2 regions of the Agromyces sp. NPDC058484 genome follow, and region 1 is predicted to be linked to the other one. Evidence: predicted binding sites of a transcription regulator. Region 1 holds the regulator's gene; the other holds the start of a gene.
What was found. Region 1 encodes HrcA, which represses chaperone genes, less so after heat shock. Its sites were predicted from a motif close to TTNGCACTCGNNNNNNNCGAGTGCNAA; they were not measured.
Positions count from the first base shown of each region.

Region 2: a site for HrcA is predicted at 9,239-9,265, ahead of groES (co-chaperone GroES). Genes of this name have one in related genera too.

Region 1 covers NZ_JBHXMP010000008.1:89,602-104,449, reverse strand. Annotated here, with positions in the region: gene ACFWN7_RS08635 (PhoH family protein) at 1-990, opposite strand, end outside; gene ACFWN7_RS08630 (HIT domain-containing protein) at 1,064-1,423, opposite strand; gene ACFWN7_RS08625 (16S rRNA (uracil(1498)-N(3))-methyltransferase) at 1,448-2,182, opposite strand; gene dnaJ (molecular chaperone DnaJ) at 2,195-3,292, opposite strand; gene hrcA (heat-inducible transcriptional repressor HrcA) at 3,349-4,371, opposite strand; gene ACFWN7_RS08610 (DUF4870 domain-containing protein) at 4,563-4,970, shown strand; gene ACFWN7_RS08605 (DUF4870 domain-containing protein) at 5,089-5,472, shown strand; gene hemW (radical SAM family heme chaperone HemW) at 5,486-6,709, opposite strand; gene ACFWN7_RS08595 (DUF1990 family protein) at 6,712-7,353, opposite strand; gene lepA (translation elongation factor 4) at 7,364-9,253, opposite strand; gene ACFWN7_RS08585 (alpha/beta fold hydrolase) at 9,426-10,196, shown strand; gene ACFWN7_RS08580 (VOC family protein) at 10,274-11,116, shown strand; gene rpsT (30S ribosomal protein S20) at 11,314-11,574, shown strand; gene holA (DNA polymerase III subunit delta) at 11,654-12,682, opposite strand; gene ACFWN7_RS08565 (ComEC/Rec2 family competence protein) at 12,708-14,848, opposite strand, start outside.
Region 2 covers NZ_JBHXMP010000003.1:196,739-211,586, reverse strand. Annotated here, with positions in the region: gene glmS (glutamine--fructose-6-phosphate transaminase (isomerizing)) at 1-1,803, shown strand, start outside; gene ACFWN7_RS04520 (holo-ACP synthase) at 1,809-2,174, shown strand; gene alr (alanine racemase) at 2,171-3,313, shown strand; gene tsaE (tRNA (adenosine(37)-N6)-threonylcarbamoyltransferase complex ATPase subunit type 1 TsaE) at 3,313-3,825, shown strand; gene tsaB (tRNA (adenosine(37)-N6)-threonylcarbamoyltransferase complex dimerization subunit type 1 TsaB) at 3,836-4,471, shown strand; gene rimI (ribosomal protein S18-alanine N-acetyltransferase) at 4,468-4,989, shown strand; gene tsaD (tRNA (adenosine(37)-N6)-threonylcarbamoyltransferase complex transferase subunit TsaD) at 4,986-6,041, shown strand; gene ACFWN7_RS04490 (DUF4190 domain-containing protein) at 6,179-6,580, shown strand; gene ACFWN7_RS04485 (hypothetical protein) at 6,621-7,406, shown strand; gene ACFWN7_RS04480 (hypothetical protein) at 7,415-7,972, shown strand; gene ACFWN7_RS04475 (SAM-dependent methyltransferase) at 8,000-9,187, opposite strand; gene groES (co-chaperone GroES) at 9,360-9,656, shown strand; gene rarD (EamA family transporter RarD) at 9,833-10,789, shown strand; gene ACFWN7_RS04460 (ABC transporter substrate-binding protein) at 11,018-12,322, shown strand; gene ACFWN7_RS04455 (ABC transporter ATP-binding protein) at 12,690-13,466, opposite strand; gene ACFWN7_RS04450 (ABC transporter ATP-binding protein) at 13,453-14,334, opposite strand; gene ACFWN7_RS04445 (branched-chain amino acid ABC transporter permease) at 14,354-14,848, opposite strand, start outside.

The DNA of each region.
Region 1 (14,848 bases):
GCGCGGCGCGTTGCCGCGGCGGCGTTCGGCGCGGTTCGCGAACTCGCGCGCCTGGTCGCGCTCGAAACGCTGGGCCTGCTGGCGCTGCTCGTACTCGGTGTAGGCGTCGACGATGCGGGCGACCAGGGTGTGCCGCACGACGTCGTCGCTCGTGAGCCGCACGAACTCGATGTCGTCGACATGGTCGAGGATTCGGGTCACGAGCCGGAGCCCGCTCGCTCCGCCGGGCAGGTCGATCTGCGTGATGTCGCCGGTCACGACCATCTTCGAGCCGAATCCGAGTCGGGTGAGGAACATCTTGATCTGCTCGGGCGTGGTGTTCTGCGCCTCGTCGAGCACGACGAACGAGTCATTCAAGGTCCTTCCGCGCATATACGCCAGCGGGGCGACCTCGACGGTGCCCGAGGCGAGGAGCTTCGGCACCATGTCGGGGTCCATCATCTCGTTGAGCGCGTCGTAGAGCGGCCGCAGGTAGGGGTCGATCTTGTCGGTGAGCGTTCCTGGGAGGAATCCGAGCCGCTCGCCCGCCTCGACGGCGGGGCGCGTGAGGATGATGCGGCTCACCTCCTTGCGCTGCAGCGCCTGCACGGCCTTCGCCATGGCGAGGTAGGTCTTGCCCGTGCCTGCCGGCCCGATGCCGAAGACGATCGTGTGCTCGTCGATGGCGTCGACGTAGCCGCGCTGCCCCTCGGTCTTGGGCCTGATCGTCTTGCCCCTGGCCGAGACGATCACCTGCCCGAGCAGTTCGGACGGCTTGGCATTCGGGTCGGCTTCGAGCATGCGGGCCGAGCTCCTCACTTCGGTGGGCGTCGGGTCCTGGCCGTTGCGCACGAGTTCCAGGAGTTCTTCGATGAGGCGGCGCACGCGGATACGCTCCTCGACCTCGCCTCGAATGGCGATCTCGTTGCCACGCACGTGCACCTCGACGCCGGGATACTCGCGCTGGATCGACGTGAGCAGGCGATCCTGCGGGCCGAGGAGGCGCACCATGGCGATGCCGTCGACGCTCAGCCGCTCTTCGTCATCACGCACGTGCCGTGCGCTCGTCTCGTCACTCTGCGGATCAGCCGGCAAGCGATCCCTCCTCGAGGCCGCCCGCGAGGAGGTGGGCGTGCACGTGGAACACGGTCTGCCCGGCGCCGCCGCCGGTGTTGAACACGAGGCGGAAGTCGCCGTCGGAGAGGTCGTCGGCGATGCCGCGGGCCACGGCGACCAGTTCGGCGAGCAGCGCCGGATCGCCCTGTGCGAGCTCGACGACGTCGCGGTAGTCGCCGCGCTTGGTGGTGACCACGACGTGCACGGGTGCTTTCGGTGCCACATCGTGGAACGCGATCACCCGGTCGGTCTCGGCGACGATCTTCGCGGGGATCTCACGCGCGGCGATCCGTTCGAAGACGGTCGGTTCGGCGGCCTGTTCGGTCATCTTCCCATCGTAGCGACGGATGCCTCACCAACGCCCGAGCGCGGCGTTCAGCACGGCGATGGCGGCAGGGCCGGCGGTCGAGGTGCGGAGCACGGATGCCCCGAGCCGCACGGGTTCGGCGCCGGCGGCCACGAGGCGCTCGAGCTCGGCGGGCGCGATGCCTCCCTCGGGCCCGACGACGAGCGCGAGGTCACGGCCGTCGGGCCGGATGTCGGTGAGCGCCAGCGCTGCCGTCGGCTCGAGCAGCAGCATCCGGCACCCCTCGAGTGCGGCAGGCAAGCCCGCGGTCGCGGAGACCGGCCCGACCGGCGGAAGCCAGGAGCGGAGCGACTGCTTCACGGCCTCGCGCACGATCGCCGCCCAGCGCTGCCGGCCCTTCTCGGCCTTCGGTCCCTCCCAGCGCGAGACCGACCGCGCCGCAGCCCACGGCACGATGGCGTCGACGCCGAGCTCGGTCGCTGCTTGCACCGCGAGCTCGTCGCGATCACCCTTCGCGAGTGCCTGCACGAGCGTGATGCGCGGCGACGAGGCCTCCTCGACGATCACCTCGCCGGCCTCGAGGGTGAGCTCACGAGTGCCGGTCGACGTGACCGAGCCGTGCACCATCGTGCCGCGCCCGTCGCCGATCGCGATCCGCTCTCCGACGCGAACCCGCGCGACCGTCACGGCATGGCGCGCCTCGTCACCCGACAGGGCGATCGTCTCTCCCGGCGCGACGCGGGCGAGGTCGAGCGACTCGTCGAGGTAGAGGTGGCTCATCGCGGCATCCGCCTACCCGAGGAAACGGTCGCGAAGGCGTGCGAAGAGTCCCTGCTGGAAGTGCGTGAGCTCAGGCGCGGGCGCCTTCTTCGACGCGGCGAACTGCTGCATGAGGTCGCGTTCCTTCGACGACAGCTTGGTCGGCGTCACCACCTGCACGCCGACCTTCAGGTCGCCGCGCCCGGTGCCGCGGAGCCTCGTGACGCCACGGTCCTTCACGGTGAGCACCTCGCCGCTCTGCAGCCCCGCCCTCAGCTCGAGTTCGACGTCGCCGTCGAGCGCCGGGATCGTGGTGGTGGCGCCGAGGATCGCGTCGGTCATCGCGACCTCGAGGGTGCAGAGCAGGTCGTCGCCGTTGCGGCTGAAGACGTCGTGACTGCGAACCTTGATCTCGAGGTAGAGGTCGCCGTTGGGGCCGCCCGCGGGGCCCGCCTCGCCGGAGCCCGGCATCTGCAGCCGCAGGCCGGTGTCGACGCCCGCGGGGATGTCGACCGGCACCGTGCGCCGGGCACGGATGCGGCCCTGCCCCTGGCAGGTCACGCACGGGGTCGCGATGATCGTGCCGTAGCCGCGGCACGTGCCGCATGGGCTCGAGGTCATCACGTTGCCGAGCAGCGACCGCACTGAACGCTGGATCGAACCGGTGCCGCCGCAGATGTCGCACGTCACGGGCGACGTGCCCGGCTGGCAGCATGAGCCGTGGCAGGTCTGACAGGTGATCGCGGTGTCGACCTCGATGTCGCGGTGGGTGCCGAAGATCACCTCGTCGAGCCCCACCTCCACGCGGATGAGCGCGTCCTGGCCGCGCTCGCGACGCGAACGCGGACCACGCGTCTGCTGGCCCGCCCCGAAGAACGTCTCGAAGATGTCGCCGAACCCGCCGAAGCCCTGGCCGCCGAACCCGCCCTGGCCGCCGAGATCGTACTGCTGGCGCTGCTTCGGGTCGGAGAGCACGTCGTACGCGTGCGTGACCTGCTTGAATCGCTCGGATGCCTCGGCGCCCGGGTTGACGTCGGGGTGGAGCTCGCGGGCGAGCCGGCGGTACGCCTTCTTGATCTCGTCGGGGGTGGCGTCGCGCGCGACGCCGAGGACCTCGTAATGGTCGGCCACGGAGGGCATGTCCTTTCGATTGCCGGATGCCGGTCGGAGTCGACGGGCGGCGGAGTTCAGCTCTCGCCGAGCGTGCGGGAGAGGTAACGGGCGACGGCGCGGACGGCCGCCATGCTGGTTGAGTAGTCCATGCGGGTGGGGCCCACGATGCCGAGCCGAGAGACGTCACGACCGGGGATCTCGAAGGCGCTCGACACCACCGACGTCTCGCCGAGGCCGAACGACGCGTTCTCGCGCCCGATGCGAACCGCGACGGCGTGCTCGTCGGTGGCCATCTCGCCGAACAGCCTCAGCAGCACGACCTGCTCCTCGATCGCCTCGATGACGCCGAGGATGGAGCCGGCGAAGTCCAGCTCGTCACGAACGAGGTTGGCGGCGCCCGCGACGACGAGGCGGTCTTGGCGCTGCACCCGGGCCTGCTCGGCGAGGGTCACCGCGAGGGTGTGCAGTACGGCGGCATGTCGGCGGTCGACGCTTCCGATCTCGCCCGACAGCGCCTCGGCGGCATCCGCCATCGTGCGACCGCCGGCGATCTCGTTGAGCCGCCCGCGCAGCGCACCCAGCGTCTCGTCGTCGACGGGCTGCTCGAGTTCGACGAGGCGCTGCTCGACCTGCCCCGAGTCGGCGATGAGCACGCAGAGCGCGCGATCGGGGGCGAGCGAGACGAGCTCGACATGGCGCACGCGCGCGCTGCCGAAGCTCGGGTACTGCACCACGGCGAGCTGCTTCGTGAGCTGTGCGATGAGCCGCACCGTGCGTGCGAGCAGCTCGTCGAGGTCGCTCGATTCGCCGAGGAACGTCTCGATGGCCTGCCGTTGCGCCTGGCTGAGCGGTCGGATGTCGGTGAGCTGGTCGACGAAGACGCGATACCCCTTGTCGGTGGGGATGCGCCCCGAGGAGGTGTGCGGAGCCGCGATGAGCTCCTCCTCTTCGAGAAGGGCCATGTCGTTGCGGATGGTCGCGGCGGACACGCCGAACGCGTGGCGCTCGACGATCGTCTTCGAGCCCACCGGTTCGCGGGACGCGACGTAGTCCTGCACGATCGCCCGGAGCACGGCGAGACTGCGTTCGGAGACCATGGCCCTCGCTTCCACTCCTTAGCACTCGATCTGACTGAGTGCCAATCCTATCGCGACATCCTGCGAACCCGGCCGTTGCCACCCGTCGACGCCCGGCGATACCGTATGGGTACCCCGCGAGTCACACTGGCTGCGATCCCCCTGTCGCGAAGTCGCGGTTCACCCCTCCGAAACCCCCTGAGAGGCACGCAATGACCGACCCCGACGCCCAGCCGGCCGATCCGAGCATTCCCCCGGCCCAGCAGCCGAGCGCACCGCAGCCGGCAGCCGCAGCTCCCCTGTCACCCGAGCAGGACGTGCAGTGGGGCTCGTTCGCCCACCTCGGCGGCGTGCTCGGCTTCCTGCCCTCGCTCATCATCTGGCTCGTCTTCAAGGACCGCGGCTCGTTCACCGACACCGAGGCCAAGGAGGCGCTGAACTTCCAGATCACACTGATCTTCGGCTACCTCATCTCGGCGGTCCTCATCGTCGTCTTCATCGGCGCACTCCTGATGTGGGCCGTCTGGATCCTCGGCGTGGTCTTCTCGATCATCGCGTTCCTCCAGGCCAAGGACGGCAGGCACTACCGGTACCCGTTCGCGATCCGGCTCATCAAGTAGCCGGCCGGCATCGTTTCGCCCGCCGTGGGAGCGTCATACTCCCGTGGCGGGCGTTGCTGTGCCAGCATGAGTTCGACCGAGTCTCGGCCGAGAGGACGAGCCCGAACAAGGAGATCCCATGTCCGACACGCCGCCGCCTCCCCCGCCGCCCCAGAACCCCTACCAGCAGAGCCCTTCGCTCAGCCCGAACGACGAGAAGCTCTGGGCCACGTTGGTGCACATCGGCGGCATCTTCTTCAGTTTCATCCCGGCCCTCATCGGGTATCTGATCCTGAAGGACAAGGGCCCCTTCGTGCGCGAACACACCGCGACGGCGCTGAACTTCCAGATCACGATGGCGATCGCCTACGTGATCAGCTACATCCTCTGGCTCATCGTCATCGGCTGGCTTCTCACCATCGCGATCGGCATCGTCGTCATCGTGTTCAGCATCATCGCCGCGGTGAAGGCGAACCAGGGCCAGCCCTACACCTACCCCCTCGCGATCAAGTTCGTGAGCTAGGCACAGGTCCCGATCACTCGAGCAGGCGCCTGACCACGGCGTCCGCGAGCAGCCGCCCTCGTCTGGTGAGCGTCAGCACACCGGCGAGGGCGGCTTTCGCGTCGACGAGGCCGTCGGCGATCAGCCCCGCCACGGCGTGACGCCCGCCGGCGGGCAGCGACGGGATGTCGATCCCCTCCCGGATCCTGGCGAGCAGCAGCACTCGCTCGGTGTCGCGCGCCGGCGGGTCGAGCACCTCGCGCCCGACCGCCGGCGACAGTCCCGCGTTCACGCGCTCGGCGTAGGCGGCCGGATGCTTCGCGTTCCACCACCGGGTGCCGCCGACATGGCTGTGCGCACCGGGCCCCACGCCCCACCAGTCGTCGCCGCGCCAGTACCCGAGGTTGTGCCGTGAGCGGTGCGAGGCATCCGTCGCCCAATTGCTCACCTCGTACCACTCGAAGCCGGCTCCCGCGAGCAGCTCGTCGGCGAGCTCGTACATGTCGGCCTCGAGGTCGTCGCTCGGCTCGGCGAGCTCGCCGCGGCGGATCTGCCGTGCGAGCTTCGTACCCTGCTCCACGATGAGCGCGTACGCGCTGAGATGGTCGGGCCGCTCGGCGATCGCCGACTCCAGGCTGCGTCGCCAGTCGCCGAGCGACTCCCCCGGCGTGCCGTAGATGAGGTCGAGGCTCACGTCGAGCCCGGCGTCGCGCGCCCAGCGCACGACGAGCGGAACGCGGGCGGGATCATGCGTGCGGTCGAGCGCGGCGAGCACGTGCGGCACCGCCGACTGCATTCCGAACGAGACCCGCGTGAAGCCGCCGTCCGCGAGCCGGGCGAGGTCGTCGGGGCCGACCGAGTCGGGGTTCGCCTCGGTGGTCACCTCTGCGCCCGGCGCCAGGCCGAACTCGTCGCGCACCGCGCCGAGCATGCGCACGAGGTCATCGGCGGGCAGCAGCGTGGGAGTGCCGCCGCCGAAGAAGGCGGTCGCGGCGGGGCGGTCGGGCACGCCGGATGCCTCGAGCGCGCGCCGCGACATCCGGATCTCTGCGATCACGTGGTCGGCGTAGTCGACCTGGCGGGCGCCGCGGAGCTCGCTCGCCGTGTAGGTGTTGAAGTCGCAGTATCCGCAACGAACCCGGCAGAAGGGGACGTGCACGTACACACCGAAGGCCCGGTCGTTCGCGCCGATCGCGGCCGAGGCCGGCAGCAGGCCGTCGAGCGGGGCGGGCTCGCCGAGCGGAAGGGCGGATGCCACGCCTACACGCCGCCCGCGGGGTGGAGTGCTCGAAGCTCGAGGCGGGTGAGCTCGCGGCGCTTCCGGCGCTGCCGCGACGCGAGAATGCTGCCTCGCGTGCGGAGGAGCGATCGGATCGTGAGCCACACGGTGTCGTCGTCGCGGTGCTCGAGGATGAACGACTCCTCACCGCTCTCCGGCCCATCGGCGGTGGTGCCGTACGCGAAGCCGATGCGGCGCGGTTCGTCGATCACGTAGACGACGAGGACGGGCGTGTCCCGGGTTCGGAAGCGACCCTTGCGACGGAGCGTCGCGGTCATCCCGGCCGCGATGTACGGCGTGCCGTCGGCACCGAGGCGTTCTTCGGTGCGCGGGCCCGGCTGCTCGGCGAGCGGCGCCCCCTCCACGTCGTAGACGATGCCCGGATACTGGGCGCCCGTGCCGGCCGCGACATCCGCGACCTCGAAGCCGGTGCCCTTCTGGATGCCCCACGTCATGAGGGCTTCGGCGGCCCGGTCGAACCGGTCGACGCCGCTGCCGAGCCGCACCGAGTCCTCCGCGGGGCGGTAACCCGCCGGCGGGTAGCGCAGCAGGTCGGGGGCGAGGGTCGCCCCGATCGCCCCGTACGTGACCGACTGATCGGTGAATGTGCTTCGGCGGGTCATCCGTCGCCCCTTACTTCTTCGCGTCCTTCTTCTCGGTGTCGCCCGACAGCGCCGCGATGAACGCTTCCTGCGGCACCTCGACGCGGCCGACCATCTTCATGCGCTTCTTGCCCTCCTTCTGCTTCTCGAGGAGCTTGCGCTTTCGGCTGATGTCACCGCCGTAGCACTTGGCGAGCACGTCCTTTCGCATGGCCCGGATCGACTCTCGTGCGATGATGCGCGCGCCGATGGCGGCCTGGATCGGCACCTCGAACTGCTGGCGCGGAATCAGCTCGCGCAGGCGACCGGTCATCAGCACGCCGTACGCGTACGCCTTGTCGCGGTGCACGATCGCGCTGAACGCGTCGACCTGCTCGCCCTGCAGCAGGATGTCGACCTTCACGAGGTCGGCGGCCTGGTCGCCGACGGGCTCGTAGTCGAGTGACGCGTATCCGGCGGTCTTCGACTTCAGCTGGTCGAAGAAGTCGAACACGATCTCGCCGAGCGGGATGTTGTAGCGGATCTCGACGCGGTCTTCGCCGAGGTACTCCATGCCGAGGAGCGATCCGCGACGCGACTGGCAGAGCTCCATGATGGTGCCCACATAGTCCTTCGGTGCGAGGATGGCCGCCTTCACCATCGGCTCGCGCACCTCGGCGATCTTCGCACCGGTCGGGAACTCGCTGGGATTCGTGACCGTGACCGTCTTCGTGTCTTCGGTCGTGACCTCGTAGACGACGGATGGCGCAGTCGCGATGATGTCGAGGTCGAACTCGCGACGCAGGCGCTCGGTGACGATCTCGAGGTGCAGCAGCCCCAGGAATCCGCAGCGGAACCCGAAGCCGAGGGCGACCGAGGTCTCGGGCTCGTAGACCAGCGCGGCATCCGACAGCTTCAGCTTGTCGAGGGCCTCGCGGAGCTCGGGGTAGTCGCTGCCGTCGATCGGGTAGAGGCCCGAGAACACCATCGGCAGCGGCTCGGTGTAGCCGGCGAGCGCCTCGGTGGCCGATTTCGCGGCCGTCGTCACGGTGTCGCCGACCTTCGACTGACGCACGTCCTTCACCCCGGTGATGAGGTAGCCCACCTCGCCGACGCCGAGCCCCTGCGTGGGGGTCGGCTCGGGCGCGCTCACGCCGATCTCGAGGATCTCGTGGGTCGCGCGGGTCGACATCATCTGGATTCGCTCGCGGGGGTTCAGCTGCCCGTCGACCATGCGCACGTAGGTGACGACGCCGCGGTAGCTGTCGTACACGGAGTCGAAGATCATCGCCCGCGCCGGGGCATCCGCGTTCCCGACGGGAGCCGGGATGCGCTCGACGACCCGGTCGAGCAGGTCTTCGACGCCGACGCCGGTCTTGCCCGACACGCGCAGCACGTCGTCGGGCGAGCCGCCGATGAGGTCGGCGAGCTCCCTCGCGTACTTCTCGGGCTCGGCCGCAGGCAGGTCGATCTTGTTCAGTACGGGGATGACCTCGAGGTCGTTCTCGAGCGCGAGGTAGAGGTTCGCGAGCGTCTGCGCCTCGATGCCCTGCGCAGCGTCGACGAGGAGGATCGCGCCCTCGCACGCCGCGAGCGAGCGCGAGACCTCGTAGCTGAAATCGACGTGCCCGGGGGTGTCGATCATGTTGAGCGCGTACGAGACATCCGGTCCCTGCGCTTCGGCAGGCTCAGCAACCGACCGGACGGCCCACGGCATGCGCACCGCCTGGCTCTTGATGGTGATACCGCGCTCACGCTCGATGTCCATGCGGTCGAGGTATTGGGCGCGCATGTCGCGATCGGACACGATGCCGGTGATCTGCAGCATGCGGTCGGCCAGCGTCGACTTGCCGTGGTCGATGTGCGCGATGATGCAGAAGTTGCGGATCAGCGCGGGGTCGGTGGCGGCGGGCACCGGCGGGTTGGCGGCTCGTGGGGACATCCTGTCGATTCTCCCATGAGTTCGCATCGCCCATTCGACCGATGCCCCGCCGCGGGCCGCGGATTACGCTGGGAACACCATGAGCACGACCTTCGCCGAGCCTTGCGCCGGCCTACGCACGGCCGCCGTCGCGCCTGCCCGCGGGCTGGGCGCGACCAGGGCGGGCTGACGGATGCCCCGCGCCCGCGTCGTGCTCGTGCACGGACTCCGCACCTCGGCGACGATGTGGCGGCGGCAGCTCCGCCTGCTCGCCCGTCACGACATCGAGGCGGTGGCGGTCGACCTGCCCGGTCATGGCACGCGCCTCGACGAGCCGTTCAGCCTCGACGCGGCGATGGAGGTGTTCGACGAAGCCCTTCCCGCGCTCGGCGCTTCCGCGGCACGGCCGCCCACGCTCCTCGTCGGGCTGAGTCTCGGCGGCTACCTCGCCGTGGAGTTCGCCGCGCGGCATCCGGGCCGCATCGACGGGCTCGTGGCGGCGTCGTGCGGCACCCGGCCGAGGGGCGCCGGGCTCGCGGGTTATCGGCGACTCGCCGAGCTCATCGGCCTGCTGCCCGACCGCGGACGCGCCATGAACGATGCGGTGGTGCGGGTCTTCCTCCGGGCCGAGGCCGTCGACGACGTGCTGGCCGGCGGCGTGGCGCTCGACGTCATGGCGCCGGCGCTCGCCGCGGTCGGCGGACTGGATCCCGAGGCGGCGCTCGCGCGGATCGAGGTCCCGGTCTGGTTCGTGAACGGACGATTCGACCACTTCAGATTCGAGGAGCAGCGGATGCTCCGCGCCGCAGCCGACGGCCGGCTCGTCGTCGTTCCCGGGGCCACACACCTGGTGAGCCTCGTTCGGCCCGACGAATTCGCCGCCGTCGTGCTCGGGGCGGTCGCGGAGCTCGAGGCTCGTGCGGGGCGCCGCCATCGCCGTCGATCCGTCGCAGCTGCCGGGTAATCGCACCGCGCTCTCCGCCACCCCCTTGCGGCGCTGCGCGGATCGGACGATCGTCGTTGTCGACGAAGGGACAGGTGATGACGGGGACCAGGACGTACCCGGAGGGGGTGCCCTCGTGGATCGACCTCGAGCAGCCCGACCTCTCGGCAACCCAGGAGTTCTACGGCGGGCTGTTCGGTTGGACGTTCGTGTCCGCGGCTGGTCCCGATGCCCTTGCCCGGTACGTGATCGCCCGGCTGGACGGGCGAGACGCCGCCGGACTCGGCGAGGCACCGGAGGGTGGCATCCGCCGGGTCGCACCGACGTGGAACACCTATGTGGCTGCAGCGGACGCCGACGCGGTCGGCCGACGAATCGTCGAGTCGGGCGGGCGGATCATCTCTGCGCCCGCCGACGTCGACGGGGCCGGACGTGCTGCCGAGGCCGTCGACCCCTCGGGCGCGAGGTTCCGCCTCTGGCAGGCCGGACAGCGGCCGGGGGTGCAGGCGGTGAACGTGCCCGGGGGGTGGAACTTCGCGGACCTGCACACGTCGGACGCCGAGGAGCCGCGGTTCTACGTCGCCGTGTTCGGATGGGAGTTCGCCGACCTCGGCTTCGGGACCCTCATCCGCTGCCCGGGCTATGGCAACCACCTGGCGGCGACGGTCGACCCCGACATCAGGGAACGGCAGGCGAGCGACGTCACCCCGCCCCGCTTCGAGGACGCGATCGGCTGGCTGGCCCCCGCACACGACGACGAGCCCCCGCATTGGCACGTGGCCTTCACCGTCGCCGACCGCGACGACAGCGCCGCGTCGGCCGAGCGGCTCGGCGGCACCGTCCTGGCGACGACCGACTCCGACTGGACGCGCGACGCGCTCGTGCGCGATCCGCAGGGAGGCGTCTTCACGGCGAGCCAGTTCATCCCGCCCGCGCGGTGAGTCGCCGACGGCGTTCGACGCGCGGAGCCGCATGGCGCGTGGTCGCTCTCGGTGGCCGCGTTGGTGCGGCCGTCGCGTAGCTGGTATCGTTGCCTGTTGGCTTGCGTGCGGGTCCCACCCCGCACGATTCGCCGGCGAGGCCCCTCTGCCTTCGCCCGGCACGTCCGGTACCCGCACGAGAACGAAAGACGAACCACGTGGCAAACATCAAGTCGCAGATCAAGCGCATCCGCACCAACCTGAAGGCGCAGGAGCGCAACAAGGCCGTGAAGAGCGAGGTCAAGAGCGCCGTCCGCGCGACGCGCGACGCCATCGCCTCGGGCGACAAGGAGAAGGCGACCACCGCCCTCCGGGTCGCGACCCGCAAGCTCGACAAGGCCGCCGGCAAGGGCGTGATCCACAAGAACCAGGCCGCGAACCGCAAGTCGGCCATCGCGAAGCAGGTCGCCGCGCTCTGACGCGAACCAGACTGCCCGAGGCCCCGCACGCGAGTGCGGGGCTTCGTCGTTCTCAGCGTCGGATGCCACAGCGCCCCCGTCAGGCGAAGTCGCGACCGCGCGCCGCGATGATGCCGACGAGTCGTTCGAGGGCGAACACCGGGTCGCGTTCGGCACCCTTGACCGCCGCGTCGGCCTCGGCGAGCGATTCGATGGCACGCCGGAGACCTTCGTCGCTCCAGCCGGCGAGGTCACGCCGGGCCCGGTCGACCTGCCACGGGGCGAGCCCGAGCGACGAAGCGACCTGCGGCCCGCCGCCGCGCACCCCCGACACCTTCGCCATCGTGCGCACCTTCATCGCGAACGCGGCCACCATCGGCACCGGATCGGCACCGCTGTCGAGCGCATGACGCAGCGCGATGAGCGCTTCACCGTGACGACCGGCGATCGCGGCGTCGGCGACGGCGAAGGCGTTCGTCTCGACACGACCGCCGTAGTACCTGGCCACGACGGCCTCGGTCACCTCGGCCGGTGCATCGGCGATGAGCTGGCGGCAGGCCGCTGCCAGCTCGGCGAGATCTTCGGAGAACGCCGCGACGAGCGCCCGGAGTGCGCGGGGGTCGATGCTCCGACCGGCCGCCCGGAACTCGGCCGCCACGAAGTCCTGCTTCTCGACATCCCGCTTGAGTTCGGCGCAGACGACCTCGACCCCGCTGCCGACGCCCGCCCGGATCGCGTCGAGGAGCTTCTTTCCCCGCACGCCGCCGCCGTGGCGAAGCACGAGCGTCGTGGATTCGGCGGTCTGCTCGAGGTACTCGAGGGCGTCGATGAGGAAGTCGTCGCTCGCCTTCTCGACCGCGCCCACCCGGATGAGCCGTGGTTCACCGAACAGCGACGGGCTCGCGAGGGTGAGCAGCTCGCCGCGCCGGTAGCCGTCGGCTTCGAGATCGCTCACCTCGAGCGCGGGATCCTCGGAGCGGAGGAACTCGCGGAGGATCCCACTCGCGCGCTCGGCGAGCACCGTCTCGGAACCTGAGATGAGCACGACCGGAGCTTGGCGCACCTCATTCCACGACAACTGCGGGATCGCCGCCGGCTTCGCTCGCGCCGACGTGCCTGATCGTGCCACCGCACCCTCCCCGTTCCGCTCAAGTCTACGGGCCGCCTCCGACGCTGTCCGCGGCAGAGCCTCCGGTGCCGCCCGATCGCTCGGACCACCACCGGAAGCTGCCGTCGTCATCGGCCGTGAGCACGGCCGTGCCCGACCGGTCGGTGCGCACGACGGCAGTTCCGGATGCAGCCAGCAGGTCGAGGAGGCGATCGGTCGGGTGCCCGTATCCGTTGTCGGCGCCGACGCCGACGACGCCGACGGTCGCGGCGAGCTCCCGGTAGAGCGCCTCGCTCTGATCGGCCGACCCGTGGTGCGCCACCTTCACGAGGTCGGCGCGGCCGACATCCGTCGACCGTAGGAGGCGTGCCTGCGACTCCTCGCCGAGGTCGCCGAGGAACAGCGCCCGGTAGGCCGGGGCATCCAGGTCGAGTACGACGCTCGCGTCGTTCCCCGGCACGGCGCCGGGCCTCGGCCAGAGCACACGCCAGCGCGCCTCGCCGAGCGCACCCCGGTGACCGGCCGTCACCTCGACCGCCTCGGCGCCGGCGCGGGTCAGCGGACCGAGGACGCGAGCGGACCGATCGCCGTCGAGCGGGCCGTGGATCACGGTCTCCACACGGCCGATGACGGCGCTCGCTCCCCCGGCATGGTCGGCATCCCAGTGGGTGACGACGAGAACGTCGATGCGCCCGATACCGAGGAGCGTGAGGCAGCGCGCCAGGGCAGCCGGGTCGGGACCGGTGTCGATGAGTGCGGTGGCGTCGGCCGAACGCACGAGCACCGCATCGCCCTGGCCGATGTCGCAGGCCGCCACATCCCACGACCTCGGCCTGGTCGCGGTTCCGACGAGCGGCCCGCCGACGCCGACGCCGAGCGGCACCGCCAGGGCGACCAGGAGGAGCGCCGCGACGACGGCGCGAAGGCGCGGTCGCCGGCGACGCGAGAACGCGAGCCAGAGGCCGAGTGCCGTGCACGCGACGAGGAGCAGCACGCCAGGGGCATCCGCGATCCAGGGAAGCCGACCGCCCGGCAGGCCGGCCGTTCCGTGCGCCACGAGCGCGATCCACGACGCGGGAACCCACGCGACCTGCAGGAGCGCGACGCCGACCGACGGCAGGAACGGCAGCACGAGGCATCCCACGAGTCCGACGACGGTGCCGAGCGGAGCGGCGGGCGCCGCGAGCAGGTTCGCGGCCACGCCGTAGAGCGCGATCGCCGGATCGAGGAGCACGAGGATCGGCTGGCACGCGAGCTGCGCGGCGAGCGGCACGGCGAGCACCGTCGCGAGCGGCACCGGCATGATGCGGGCGAGGCGGGCGGCGAGCGGCACTGCGAGCAGGAGCAGGCCCGCGGTGGCCGCGGCCGACAGTGCGAACCCGTAGTCGCGCGCGAGCCATGGGTCGAACGCGAGCAGCGCCACCACCGCCACGGAGAGCGCGGAGACACCTCCGCCGGGTCGGCCCGCTGCGATCGCGATGAGCACGACGATCGCCATGGCCCCGGCCCGCACGACGCTCGGCTGCGGCGTGACGAGCAGGATGAACCCCACGAGTGCCGCCGCGGCGACCACGACACGACTGGTCCGCCGAAGCCCGCAGAGCGCCGCGAGAGCGAACGCCGCCGCCGTCACGATGGCGCAGTTCGCACCCGACACGGCCGTGAGATGGCTGAGCGAACTCGCCTTCATCGCCGCATCGAGCTCTTCGCCGACCGCGCTCGTGTCGCCGGTCGCCAGCCCGGGCACGAGGGCGGCGCCGTCGCCGCCGAGGCCGCGTGCAGCCTCCGCGAACCCCTCGCGGAGGCCGGTCGCCCACCCGAGCCAGGGCGGAGGCGGATCCTCGACGTCGACCGCTCCGATCGCACGCAAGCGGAACCCCGCCTGCTCCGCCGCCGGAAGGGCTGTGACGCCGGCATCGAAGACGAGGCGCGTGCCGAGCTGCGCCTGGTGCGCCGGGATCGAGAGGGTCGAGCTCACCGCGACCGGCGCCGCGTTGCGCCCGTCGACCGAGACGATGCGTCCATCGACGCGCAGCATCGGGTCGTCGGATGTCTCCGCCCACACGGGTGCGCGCATCGCGCGCGGAGCCGCGGCGATGTCGACGACCACGCGCGCGGTGCGATGCGCCGTGGCCGCGTCGAGGAGCGGTGAGTCCGAGCGATGCACGAGGCCCATCGCAGCGGCCG
Region 2 (14,848 bases), on a different contig from region 1:
CTCATGGGAGGCCTTCGCCGCCTCGAGTATCGCGGCTACGACTCGGCGGGAGTCGCGATCGTCGACGACGACGGCGTCATCGAGACGGCGAAGCGGGCGGGCAAGCTCCAGGTGCTCGCCGACGACCTCGAGGCCACGCCGCTGCACCGCGGCGGCACGGGCATCGGCCACACCCGCTGGGCGACGCACGGCGGGCCGACCGACCGCAACGCGCACCCGCACCTCGGCGACGACGGCCGGCTCGCGCTCATCCACAACGGCATCATCGAGAACTTCGCCGAGCTGAAAGACGAACTGCTCGCCGAGGGCTTCAGCTTCGAGAGCGAGACCGACACCGAGGTCGCCGCCGTGCTGCTCGGCCGCGAGTACCGCCGCATCGGCGAGCTCACCGAGGCGTTCCGGGCCACGGTCTCCCGCCTCGACGGAGCGTTCACGCTGCTGGCCGTGCACCGCGACCAGCCCGGCGTCGTCGTCGGCGCCCGCCGCAACTCCCCGCTCGTGATCGGCCTCGGCGACGGCGAGAACTTCCTGGGGTCGGATGTCGCCGCCTTCGTCGAGTACACGAAGCGCGCCGTGGCGATCGGCCAGGACCAGATCGTCACGATCACCGCCGAGGGCGTCACGGTCACCGACTTCGGCGGAGCCGACGTCGAGGTCGAGCCGTTCGACGTCGCGTGGGACGCCTCGGCCGCCGAGAAGGGCGGCTGGTCGTCGTTCATGCGCAAGGAGGTGTCGGAGCAGCCCGAGGCGGTCGCGAAGACCCTGCTCGGCCGCGTGGTCGACGGGCAGGTGGTGATCCCCGAGCTCGCGTCGTTCGGCGACGACGAGCTCCGCGGCATCCGTCGCATCACCGTGATCGCGTGCGGCACCGCCGCCTACGCGGGCATGGTCGCGAAGTACGCGATCGAGAAGTGGGCGCGCGTGCCGGTCGACGTGGAGCTCAGCCACGAGTTCCGCTACCGGGAGCCGGTGCTCGACCCCGACACGCTCGTCGTCTCGATCAGCCAGTCGGGCGAGACGATGGACACGCTCATGGCCGTGAAGTACGCGCGGGAGCAGGGCGCCCGCACGATCTCGGTCTGCAACACGCAGGGCGCGACGATCCCGCGCGAGTCCGACGCCGTCGTCTACACGCACGCCGGGCCCGAGGTCGCGGTGGCGTCGACGAAGGCGTTCGTGGCCCAGATCGCCGCGCTCTACCTGTTCGGCCTGCACCTCGCCCGGGTGCGGGGCACGCTGTCCGACGACGACGTCGCCGCGCAGCTCGCCGAGCTGCAGGCGGTGCCCGGGAAGCTCGAGACCGTGCTGGAGCAGGCCGAGCGCGTCGAGCAGCTCGCGCACTGGATGGCCGACACGCGCTCGGTGCTGTTCCTCGGCCGTCACGTGGGCTACCCGATCGCCCTCGAGGGCGCGCTGAAGCTCAAGGAACTCGCCTACATCCACGCCGAGGGGTTCGCCGCGGGCGAGCTGAAGCACGGACCGATCGCGCTCATCGAGCCGGGCCAGCCCGTCTTCGTGGTGGTGCCGAGCCCGCGCGGCTCCGCGAACCTGCACCCGAAGGTCGTCTCGAACATCCAGGAGATCCGTGCCCGCGGCGCTCGCGTGATCGCGATCGCCGAGGAGGGGGATGCCGCGGTGCTGCCGTTCGCCGACGAGGTGCTGCGCATCCCGCTGGCGGCCCCGCTGTTCGAGCCGCTCCTCGCGGTCGTGCCGCTGCAGGTGTTCGCGATGGAGCTCGCGCAGGCCAAGGGACTCGACGTCGATCAGCCCCGGAACCTCGCGAAGTCCGTGACGGTGGAGTGACCCGAGTGATCGTCGGCATCGGCATCGACGTGGTCGACATCGTGCGCTTCGAGCGCTCGCTCGTGCGCACGCCGGCCCTCGTGGAGCGCCTGTTCGCCGAGAGCGAACGCGATCGCCCCGCACGCTCGCTCGCGGCCCGGTTCGCCGCCAAGGAATCGCTCATCAAGGCCCTCGGCGGGCACGCGATCATCCGGTGGCACGAGATGCGCATCGTGAACGACCCCGAGGGCAACCCCGATTTCGAGCTGTCGGGCGGACTCGCCGAGCATGTGCGCACACTCGGCATCGACCGGGTGCACCTCTCGATGAGCCACGATGCAGGGCTCGCGAGCGCGTTCGTCGTGCTCGAGGCGGATCGGCCGCTGCAGTGACCGCAGCCGGCCCCGACGGGCGCCCGCCCTTCCGCGAGGCGGTCGTCGACCTCGACGCGGTCCGTCACAACGTGGCGACGCTCACGCGGCTGGTGGCGCCCGCGCGCACGATGGCGGTCGTGAAGGCCGACGCCTACGGGCACGGCGCCGTGCCGGTCGCCCGGGCCGCGCTCGCCGGCGGCGCGGAGTGGCTGGGCGTCGCCGACGTGGTCGAGGCGATCGCGCTCCGCGATGCGGGCATCGACGCGCCCGTGCTCGCCTGGCTGCACGACCCCGGCGCCGGGTTCGGCACCGCCATCGCCCGCGACGTCGACCTCGGCGTCTCGTCGATCGGGCAGCTCGAGGCCATCGCGGCTGCGGCATCCGTCGGCCGGCGAGCCCGGGTGCACCTGAAGATCGACACGGGGCTCAGCCGCAACGGCGTCGCACCCGGGGCGTGGGGCGAGGCGGTCGGCACGGCCGCGCGCCTCGAGCGCGACGGCCTGGTCGAGGTCCGCGGGGTGTTCAGCCACCTCGCGAACACCTCGGCCGACGAGGATGCCGCGCAGCTCGCCGCCTTCGAGGCCGCGCTCGCCGCGGCATCCGCGGCGGGCCTCGCCCCCGAGGTGCGCCACATCGCGTCCACAGCGGGCGCCGTCCGCCGGCCCGAGTCCCGGTACGACCTCGTGCGACTCGGCATCGGATGCTACGGGGTGCCGCCCTTCGGCGACGGCACGACGGCCGCCGACCTCGGCCTGCGCCCGGCGATGACCCTCCGCGGGCGCGTCGCGGCGGTGCGACGCGTCGACGTGGGCACGGGCGCCTCCTACGGCCACGTCTGGCGCGCGGAACACGCGACGACGCTCGCCCTCGTGCCGCTCGGCTACGCCGACGGGGTCCCGCGACAGGCCTCCGGGCGCGGCGAAGTGTGGCTCGCGGGCGCACGGCGGCCCGTCGTCGGGCGCATCGCGATGGACCAGTTCCTCGTGGACGTCGGCGACGACGAGGTGACGGTCGGCGACGAGGTCGTGCTCTTCGGCGATCCGGCCGCCGGCGTACCCTCTGCCGACGACTGGGGCGACGCCGCCGACTCGATCGGCTACGAGATCGTGACGCGCATCGGCCCCCGGGTGCCGCGCACCTACATGGGCGGCGAGTGATGCGCCTCGACGTGGGCGACACCGCCGAGATGGAGGCATTCGGGCGCGAACTGGGCGGCACGCTGCGCGCCGGCGACCTCGTGGTGCTCACGGGCTCGCTCGGCGCGGGCAAGACGACCCTCACCCGGGGCATCGGCGAGGGCCTCGGCGTGCGCGGCCCGGTGCAGAGCCCGACCTTCGTGCTCGCGCGCACCCACCCGAGCCTCGTCGGCGGGCCGCCGCTGGTGCACGTCGACGCGTACCGGCTCGGCAGCGCCGAGCTCCTCGACGACCTCGACCTCGATTTCGCGCACGCCGTCGTGGTGGTGGAGTGGGGTGCGGGCCTGCTCGACGACGTCGCCGACTCCTGGCTCGACGTCGTCATCGAGCGGCCCGAGGGCAGCGGCGCTCCCGCGGACCAGCCGACGGATGCCGCGGACGCCGAGCTCCTCGGCGCCGACGAGCCGCGCATCCTCGCGGTGCGGGGCCACGGCCCGCGCTGGGCGGGGAGCCCGTTCGACGCCTCCCAGTAGGCTTGGATTCATGCTCCTCGCGATCGACACCTCGACGGGCACGAGTGTCGCCGTCGTCGATCGCGACGGCGCCGACGGTGAACTGCGCTGTCTCGCCGAGACGGGTACCGACGACACGATGCGCCACGCCGAGGTCATCGGCGGCTTCATCCAGGACGCCCTCGCCGCGGCCGGCGTGCGCCCGGGTCGGCTGTCGGGCGTCGCGGCCGGAATGGGCCCCGGGCCGTTCACCGGGCTCCGCGTCGGCATCGCCGCGGCGCACGCGTTCGCGCTCGGCATCGATCGGCCGTTCGTGCCGGTCGCGAGTCACGATGCGATCGCCTGGCGCTGGTATCGCGACGGGGGTGCGGGCGCGCTCCAGGTCGTCACCGACGCCCGGCGCCGGGAGTTCGCGGTCTCCGACTACGAGGGCCTCGACGGCGACGGTCTCCCCGTGCGCACGAGCGGGCCGCGACTCGTGCCTCGCGACGGGGTGCCCGGGGCACGGGGCATCCGTCTCGATGCGACCCTCGTTCCCGCCGGTGCCGTCGGCATGCTCGCCGAGCTGGCGTTCGCGGCCGGGCGCCTGCCGCTCGCCGACGACGCGCCGATCTACCTGCGCGCGCCCGACGTGACCCCCTCCGCCCCGAAGCGGGTGCTGCGATGAGCGTGCTGATGCGGCGGGCGAAGTCCGCCGACCTCGAGGCGATCATGCGCCTCGAACGCGCCACCTTCGTGCGCGACGCGTGGCCCGAGCAGGCCATGCGCCGCGAGATCGAGAGCCCGCACGGCTACTACCTGATCGCCGTCGACGACGACGCCGATGACGACGAGCGGCGGCTGCTCGGCTACGCGGGGCTCCTCGCCCCGTCGGGCAGCGAGCAGGGCGACATCCAGACCATCGCCGTCGCTCCGTTCGCGCGCGGCATCGGCCTCGGCCGCGGCCTGATGCACGCCCTCATCACGCAGGCGAGACGGCGCCACCTCACCGAGCTCTTCCTCGAGGTGCGCGCCGACAACCCCATCGCGCGCGCGCTCTACGACTCCCTCGGCTTCGAGGAGATCGGCGTCAGGCGCGGCTACTACCAGCCCGACGGCGTCGACGCGATCTCGATGCGGCTCGCGGTGCCGCCCGCCGTGACGCGGCCCGCGGCAGCCACGGCCGATCCGAGGGGCCGCGGATGAATCGTGACGCGCCCCTCGTGCTCGGCATCGAGACCTCGTGCGACGAGACCGGTGTCGGCATCGTGCGCGGTACCGACCTGCTCGCCAACGTCATCGCGTCGTCGATGGAGGAGCACGCCCGCTACGGCGGCGTCGTGCCCGAGGTGGCGGCGCGGGCGCATCTCGAGGCGCTCGGCCCGACGATCGGCGCGGCGCTCGCCGAGGCCGACGTCGAGCTCGCCGATCTCGACGCCGTCGCCGTCACGAGCGGGCCCGGGCTCGCGGGTGCGCTCATGGTGGGCGTCGGCGCGGCGAAGGCGCTCGCCCTGGCGCTCGACCGCCCGATCTACGCCGTGAACCACCTCGTCGGCCACGTCGGCGCCGACCTGCTCGACGACCGCGCGCCCCTCCAGACGCCCACGGTCGCGCTCCTGGTCTCGGGCGGCCACACGTCGCTCCTCCTCGTGCGCGACCTCGACGCCGATGTCGAGCTGCTCGGCGAGACGATCGACGATGCGGCCGGCGAGGCGTTCGACAAGGTCGGGCGGCTCCTCGGCCTGGCCTATCCGGGCGGACCCGAGATCGACCGGGCGGCGATCGGCGGCGACCCCGCGGCGATCCGCTTCCCGCGGGGGCTCACCCAGCCGAAGGACCTGGCGGCGCACCGCTACGACTTCAGCTTCTCCGGACTGAAGACCGCCGTCGCCCGCTGGGTCGAGCAGCGCGAGGCCGCCGGTGAGCCGGTTCCGCTCGCGGATGTCGCGGCGAGCTTCCGCGAGGCCGTCGTCGACGTGCTCGTGGGCAAGGCGATCGCGGCGTGCACCGACCTCGGTGTCCCCCGGCTCCTCCTCGGCGGCGGCGTGGTGGCCAACGCGCGGCTCCGTCGGGTGGCCGAGGAGCGAGCGGATGCCGCGGGCATCGCCCTCCGGGTTCCTCCGCTGTCGCTCTGCACCGACAACGGGGCCATGATCGCGGCACTCGGGTCCCGGCTCATCATGGCCGGGCACGCGGCATCCGACCTCTCCTCCTTCGGCGCGGACTCGACCCTGCCCGTCACCCGGATCCAAGTCTGACGGGCCGCGCCGAAGGCTGCACAGGGCCCGCACACCGCGATAGTGTGAGCAACGTAGACAGCGGAGGCGCCGAATGTGCGCGCCGCCACGCAGCGCATGGCGCGTCTGTGGATCACAGCATCGAGAGGACACCGACCGTGACCGATCCGAACCTTCCCGACCAGCCCGGCGCTCCCGTGCCGCCCGCATCGCAGCCCGCCCCGACGTACGGAGCCCCGGCCGCACCCGCGTACGGCGAGTCCGCGCCCGCCTACGGCCAGCCGGCCGGCCCGAAGACGAACGTCCTCGCGATCGTCTCGCTCGTGGCATCGATCGCCGGGTTCATCATCTGGGGCATCGGCTTCGTCGCCGGCGTCATCTGCGGGCACATCTCGCTCAGCCAGATCAAGAAGACCGGCGAGCAGGGCCGCGGCATGGCGGTCGCCGGCCTCATCATCGGCTACATCGGCATCGCACTCACCATCCTCGGCGCGATCATCTTCTTCGCCGTGTTCGCCGCGATCCTCTCGAACCCCAACCTGACCACCACCACGTACTGACCGCCGACAGCTGTTCTGACAACCGCGAAAGGCTGATGCCATGAGTGACCCCAGGAACCCCGACTCGCCCAAGGTGCCCGAGGAGCCCACCGTCCCTGCTCCAGAGGAGCCGACGGTTCCTGCCCCTGAGGAGCCGACGTTCCCGACGCCCGAGGAGCCGACGTTCCCGTCGGAGCCCGAGCCGACGCCACCGGGCCAGCCGTCGACCCCCGAGTTCCCGGCGGCGCCGTCGGCGCCCGAGCGGCCCGCCGCGCCCGAGCCCCCCGCTCCGCCGGCTCCGCCCGCCACGCCCGCCTACGGCGCTGCGACGCCGCCCCCGCCCCCCCCGCCGCCGCCCGCCGCCGGCGGCTACGGCGCGCCCGATGCCGACGCGCGCCGCGCCGGCGCTGCGCCCCGCACCGCGTACGGCGCCGCGCAGCCGGCGGGCAGCCAGCAGCCGGCATACGGGCAGCCGGGGTACGGTCAGGCGGGCTCTCGGAAACCCGGCTACGGCGAGCCCGGGTACGTGGCGCCGGCGTACGGCAGCAGCACCTCGGCGAAGCCGACCCCCGTGCTCAGCCTGATCTCGCTCATCGCAGGCATCGTGGGCCTCGTCGGCTTCTTCGTGGTGTTCATCCCGATCGTCGGCGGCATCATGCAGCTGATCATCCCGACCGCCGCCGTGGTGCTCGGGTTCCTCGGCATGAAGAAGGAGCCGGCCGCCAAGGGCATGTGGCTCACGGGCATCATCCTCGGGTTCGCCGGCATCGCCATCGCCCTGCTCTCGATCATCCTCTGGACCGTCGCCTTCGCGAGCTTCCCGGCCAACATCGACACCGGCTACTGAGGTTCGAGATGTCCGAGCGCGAGGGGGCCTCGCCCGCGAGTGAGGCCCCCGACCGTTCACCCCGGGAACCGGCGCCGGCGCCCGCATCGGGCGGCACGACCGCCGGCGCCCCCGAGGCGCCCGCATCGGGCGGCACGACCGCCGCCCCCGAGATGCCTGAGCCCGCGGAGCCGACGCTTCGCGCCGATCCCGCGGTGCGCGAGCTCGAGAGGCCGCTCGATACGGGCGAGCTGCATCGGCTTCCCACCGGTCAACTGCTCATCATGCACCGCCCCGAGCCGATGGCCGAGGCATCCGGAGCCGTCGACGAGGAGGACACGCAGCGACGCGTCTACAGCTGGATCGCCGCCGTCGTGGGCACGCTGGGCGCGGCGGCTTCGCTGTTCGTGGGCTGGATGCTGCCCCTCTCGATCGCGGCGATCGTGTTCGGCGTGCTCGGCCTCCGCCGCGAGGAGGAGGGACGCACGCTCGCGTTCGTCGGGATCGGCGCCGGCGTCGCCGGACTCGTCTTCTCCGCGGTGTGGATCGGCTACTACGCGATCGTCTTCGGCGCTCTGCCGCACTGACGCGTGTGCGTGCAGTTCCGCGGCCCGTCAGAGACGTTCGACGAGGAGTGCGACGTGCCGGCCCTCCTCGCGCGTGAGCACGAGGGTGGCGCTCTGGTCGCCGCGGAGCTTCAGGCGCGTGCGAAGCGCCGCCGGGTCGACGTCGACGCCGCGCTTCTTGATCTCGAGGGTTCCGATGCGCCGTGCGGCGAGCGCCTGGCGCAGCTGCCGCTCGTCGACGGGCAGCCGTTCGACGACCCGGAAGCCCCGTGCGAACGGCGAGTCGAACGGGGTGTCGGCCGTGAGGTAGGCGATGCCGGCGCTGAGCATCCACGCCCCGTTCGCGCGCGCGAGGTCGCCGATGAGCCGGGCGCGGATCACCGACCCGTCGGGCTCGTACAGGTAGTCGCCGAGCGGGCCGACGGGGGCGTCGTCGCTGTCGGCGCCGGCGGTGAGCTCGGCAGCGCCGTCGTGGCGGATCACGAGGGCCGCGCGCCGGATGCCGGGACGGGCGACCGCCCCGAGCCAGACGCCGAGCTCGACGACGTCGCCGTCGATCGACACCCACTGCGCCTCGGCGTCGCCGGGGATGACGTCGCGGTCGGTGCCGGGTCCGAGCTTCACGCCGACGGCCATCCGGTCGGCGAGCCCGAACGCGAAGTCGAGCCCGGGGGAGTAGTCGGCGGCATTATCGAGGCGACGCGTCGTGCCGCCCGTGGTCGTTCGGCGTGCCGGGTCGAGCCACGCGCCGCCGATGCCGCCGAGCGCGACGTCCTCCGCTCGGGCGTGCAGCACCGTGACCTTCGGGAAGGGCGTGAGGTTGTAGGCGGCGATCGCGGCGGTGATCTCGTCGGCCTCGGCTGCGGTGACGTCGAGGTCGACCGCCGCGAGGGCGAGCGCATCGCCGCCGATGCCGCATCCGAGGTCGGCGACATGGCCGATGCCCGCGCGCGCGAATCGACCGGCGTGCAACGCGGCCACCTTCAGCCGGGTGGACTGCTCGAGCCCGGCCTCGGTGAAGAGCATGCGTGACGCGAACTCGCCGAACTTCGAACGCGCCCTCGCGCGGAGCTTCGACTGGCTGAGCACCGTGGCCACGAGACCCGGCGGGTGACCCTCGCGGCGGAGCGCGGCGACCGTGCGCACGATGTCGGCCTTCGAGTCCCATTCGGGCAGGCTGTCGAGCAGCCGGAGCCCCTCGGGGGAGAGGAGTTCGACGAGCTCGGCGCGGTCCACCCGGCCACGCTAGCACCGAGTGACCGGTGGTCCCTGAGCCTGTCGAAGGGGCTGGCACTCACGTTGCACGAGTGCCAAATCGCCCCTAGACTCGCTTTAGCACTCTCGCAATGAGGCTGCTAATCCAGTCTTCGTCAAGACAGTTCTTGTCTAGAAAGAAAAGGGGTCAACCGTGTCGGTTTCCATCAAGCCGCTCGAGGATCGCATCGTCATCAAGCAGGTCGAGGCAGAGCAGACCACCGCGTCTGGTCTCGTGATCCCCGACACCGCCAAGGAGAAGCCCCAGGAGGGCGAGGTCGTGGCGGTGGGCCCGGGCCGCATCGACGACAACGGCAACCGCGTTCCGCTCGACGTGGCCGTCGGCGACCGCGTGCTCTACTCGAAGTACGGCGGCACCGAGGTGAAGTTCGGCGCCGACGAATTCCTCGTGCTGTCGGCCCGCGACGTGCTCGCGGTCGTCGTGCGCTAGTCGCGACACGATTCGTTCGAGGCCCGGATGCCCTTGCGGCATCCGGGCCTCGTCGTGTCACGGCGATCGCGGCATCCGGTGCCACAACCGAGCGGATGCCGCGGTCGGCCGGATCTCGGCGGTGAACGGCAGTTCCCGCGCGATCGTCGGTGGCGTGACAGGCGTACTGTTGGCTGGTGTCATCCCGTTCCGAAGCCACGACGTCGCACCCGGCCGGATCCGACCAGTCGGTGAGTCGTTCCGGACTGGCGTTCGCGATCAGCGCGTACGCGCTCTGGGGCGTCCTCCCCATCTACTTCATCGCGCTCGCCCCGAGCGGCCCGATGGAGATCGTCGCGTGGCGGGTGCTCTTCTCGCTCGTGTTCTGCGCGCTGCTCATCGCCGTGACCCGGGCGTGGCGGCCGTTCGCCGTGCTCCTTCGCGATCGCCGGGTCGTGCTCACGATGGGGCTCGCCGGCATCCTCATCTTCGTCAACTGGCAGACCTACGTCTTCGCGACCCTCACCGGCCAGGTCGTCGAGGCGGCGCTCGGGTACTTCATCAATCCGATCGTGACGGTGTTCCTCGGTGTGCTCGTGCTCCGCGAGCGGCTGAACGCGACGCAGTGGGTGGCCGTCGGCATCTCGATCGTCGCCGTGGTCGTGCTCGCCTTCGGGTATGGGCAGCTGCCGTGGATCGCGTTGGTGCTCGCGTTCTCGTTCGGCTTCTACGGACTCATCAAGAAGCGCGTGGGACCGAAGGTCGACGCCGTGTCGGGCCTCACGCTCGAGACGGCATGGCTCGCGCCGCTCGCGGTCATCCAACTCGTCTTCGTCGCGATGACGACCGGGCTCACGATCGGCACCGTGAGCGCATGGCACACCGTGCTCCTCCTCCTCGCCGGTGCGGTGACGGCGGTGCCGCTCCTCCTCTTCGCGGCCGCCTCACGGAGACTGCCGCTCGTCTTCATGGGCTTCATCCAGTACTTCGCCCCGTTCATCCAGTTCCTGGTCGGAGTCGTGGTGCTGCAGGAGCCGATGCCCCTCGAGCGATGGATCGGCTTCGGCCTGGTCTGGGTCGCGCTCGTCGTGCTCACGTTCGACCTCGTACGCGGCGTCCGCACTGCGCGGCGCACGGCGGCGGAACCGATCTGAGCGCATCCCACCCCAGAACGGGGGTGCGCGAATCCGAGCGTGTGCATGCCGTGAAGTGGCGATTCCGTGCGTACGCGGGCGCCAAGGTGTCGGCAAGGTAACGATTTCGGCGGTGTTACACGGTTGTGACCGCGGCGACTTGTTTCCACCAAGGGCGGGCAATACTGTCAAACCACGGCGTCACCAGACGCTGGTTTGTGTACCAATCCTTCAGTCCCAAGGAGCAACATGAGCGTTTTCGCGAAGGCCAAGGCCAAGCGCACGGCTCGCGCAGCATGGACGGGTCTCGCCATCGCCGGCGTCAGCACCCTTCTCCTGTCTGCGTGCGCGCAGGGTGGCACGACCCCCGCCGAGACGGAGGAGCCGGCCGCCGATGGCGACTGCGCGCAGCCGATCGCCGAAGGTGAGCGCGACCTCACCCTCAACATCGGAACGATCCTTCCGCAGAGTGGTACGCTCGCATTCCTCGGCCCGCCCGAAGAGGCCGGTGTGCAGCTCGGCGCCAACGACGTCAACGCGGTCGACTCGGGCCTGACGGTCGACGTCACCTTCCGCGACTCGGGCGACACCACGACCGACATCGCCACAGTCTCAGTCACCGACCTGCTCTCGCAGGACGTGTCGGCGATCATCGGTGCCGCATCCTCCGGTGTGTCGAAGACGGTCATCGACCAGATCGTCTCCGCGGGCGTCGTGCAGTTCTCGCCGGCGAACACGTCGGCCGACTTCACCGAGTACGACGACAACGGCCTGTACTGGCGCACGTCGCCGTCCGACGTGCTGCAGGGCGAGGTCCTCGGCAACCGCATCGCCTCCGACGGCAACTCGACGCTCGGCCTGATCGTCCTCAACGACGCGTACGGCACGGGCCTCGCGGAATACACCAAGACCGCGTTCGAGGCGGCCGGTGGCGAGGTCGTCGCCGAGGCGCTCTTCAACGAGGGCGACTCGAGCTTCGACTCGCAGATCGCTGACGTGACGGCGGCCAACCCCGACGCGATCGCCCTGATCACGTTCGATCAGTCCAAGATCATCGTCCCGGCACTGGTCGGCAGCGGCTACCCCGGTGACCAGCTGTACTTCGTCGATGGAAACCTCAGCGATTACAGTGCGGATTTCGCTCCCGGGCTCATCACGGGCGCGAAGGGCACCCTTCCGGGTATCGACACGGAGAAGCTCGGTGACTTCACCGACGAACTGCTCGCGGTCGACCCTGCCCTCACCGACTACAGCTACGCGGCGGAGTCGTACGACGCTGTGGTGCTGCTCGCGCTCGCGGCCTACGCGGCCAACAGCACCGAGGGTACCGACATCGCCAAGTACCTCCAGCAGGTCTCCGGTGGCTGTGGCGAAGGTGAGAAGGTCACCAGCTACGAAGAGGGCATCGCGCTCCTCTCCGAGGGTCAGCAGATCGACTACGACGGCCCCTCGGGTCCGATCACGTTCGACGAGCACGGTGACCCGACCGAAGCGACCATCGGTATCTACGAGTACAACGACGACAACACCTACTCGCGCATCGGCGATGGCTGATCCGAGTTCGTGAATCAAGTAGGGCCCCGGCTTCGGCCGGGGCCCTACTTCGTATCCTCACCGCGTGACCGCCGAATTCGAATGCACGCACAGACGATGAAGGGGCTCCGCTCCAGCCTGTGTCCGCGTCCGGGGGTGCCTTCCGGCCGATTCAATGTACGCTCCCCACGAATATGGCCGGAAAGCACCCCGCTGGCTCCCGACGTCTACCGGCCGCTCCGACGTGCGATCGTCTGCGCGGCCCGGAAGGCCCGGAACTTCGAGCATCCGTCCAGCGGGGAACCCCGGACTCCCACCCCGCTGGAGAGGCCCCGAAACACCGAAGGGGGATGGATGCCGCAGCATCCACCCCCCTCGAAGGGTTCGTCTACTCCTCGTCGTCCTGCCCGAGGGTGCCGAGGTAGAGCCCGATCACCTTCGGGTCATTCAGGAGCTCGCGACCGGTTCCGGTGTACGCGTCCTTCCCCTGGTCGAGCACGTACCCTCGATCGCAGATCTGCAGGCAGCGCCGGGCGTTCTGCTCCACCATGATCGTCGTCACGCCCGCGCGGTTGATCTCCTTCACGCGCAGGAACGCCTCATCCTGACGCACCGGGGACAGGCCTGCCGATGGCTCGTCGAGGAGCATGACGTGAGGGCCCATCATCAGCGCGCGAGACATGGCGACCATCTGACGTTCACCGCCCGAGAGTGAACCGGCGCGCTGCGAGAGGCGGTTCGCGAGTTCGGGGAAGATCTCGCGCACGAATTCGAGACGCTCCTTCACGCGCTTCGGATTCTGGTACATCCCCATCTCGAGGTTCTCCTGAATGGTGAGCGACGGGAACACGTTGTTCGTCTGGGGCACGAACCCGACGCCCTTCGCGACGAGTTTGTCTGCCGCGAGGTTGGTGATCTCCTCGCCGTTGAGGCGGATCTGACCGTCGCGCACCTTCACCAGCCCGAAGATGGCCTTCAAGAGGGTCGACTTGCCGGCACCGTTGGGTCCGATGATGCCGATGAGTTCACCGCGGGCCGCCGTCAACGAGCAGCCATGCAGGATGTTGATGCCCGGCAGGTACCCGGCGACGACGTTGCCCACCTCGACCACGAGGTCTTGAGCCGCTGGCTCGGCGACGGTGGGCGCCACGCTACTGTTCGTCATCGATGAGCTCCTTCATTGTTTCGACCGACCCCGTGTCCGCCGACCCGATGTCGGCGTCATGGTGGGCGCCGAGGTACGCGTCGATCACGGCGGGATTCTCCATGACCTCGTGCGGGTCGCCCTCGGCGACCACCTTTCCCTCGGCCATCACGATCACCCAGTCGGCGATGTGGCGCACCATGTGCATGTCGTGTTCGACGAACAGCACGGTCATGCCCTCGGACTTGAGGTTCAGGACGTGATCGAGCAGGGACTGCGTGAGGGCCGGGTTGACCCCCGCCATCGGCTCGTCGAGCATGACCAGGGTCGGGCCGCTCATCAGGGCTCTTGCCATCTCGAGGAGCTTGCGCTGCCCGCCCGACAAGCTGGCCGCGTAGTCGTCCTTCTTCGCGTCGAGTTTGAACCGGGTGAGCAGATCCATTGCCTTCGTCTCGATCTCGTCGTCCTGCTTGCGCCAGAACGAGGGGATGAGCGAGCGGAAGAGGTTCTCGCCGATCTGGTCCTTCGCCCCCAGTTTCATGTTGTCCATGACCGTCAGGAGGCCGAGCGACTTGGTGAGCTGGAAGGTGCGGATGAGTCCCATTCGTGCCACGCGATAGGCGGGGACGTGAGCCAACGAGCGACCTTCGAACGACCACGTGCCGCTGTCGGGCTTGTCGAATCCGGTCAGCAGGTTGAAGAAGGTCGTCTTCCCGGCCCCGTTCGGGCCGATCAGCGCCGTGATCGCGCCGCGAGGGATCTCGACATGGTCGATGTCTACCGCAGTGAGGCCGCCGAAGGAGCGCTTGACGCCATCGGCGATCAGGATCGGGTCGGTCTTCTTGACCCCGGGCGCCGGCTCTCCGACGTGCAGCCCGGTGGTTTTCACTGGCCTTGAGGAGGCGGTTTCACTTGACAAAAGCGAGCTCCTTCTTGTTTCCGAGGATGCCCTGTGGCATGAACACCACGATCAGCATGATCGCGATGCCGACGAGGATGAACCGGAGCTGGCCGGCCTGAACCTGCGTCATGAACGGGAACCATCCGGCGTTGACGGCACGCGCGACGAATCCTGAGAAGAACGACAGCAGTACCCAGAAGACGATCGAGCCGACGATCGGCCCCAGGATGGTCGCGGCCCCCCCGAGGAGCAGGACTGCGTAGATGATGAACGTCAGCGTCGGTTGGAAGTACGAGGGAACGACCGCACGCGGCATGACGAAGATCATGCCTGCGAGTGTTCCGAAGAGACCGCCGAGGATGAGGCTCTGCATCTTGTACGAGTAGACGTTCTTGCCGAGGGCGCGTACTGCGTCCTCGTCCTCGCGGATGCCCTTGATCACGCGACCCCATGGGCTGCGCATGATGAGCCAGGTGAAGACCGCGCAGATCGCGACCACGAT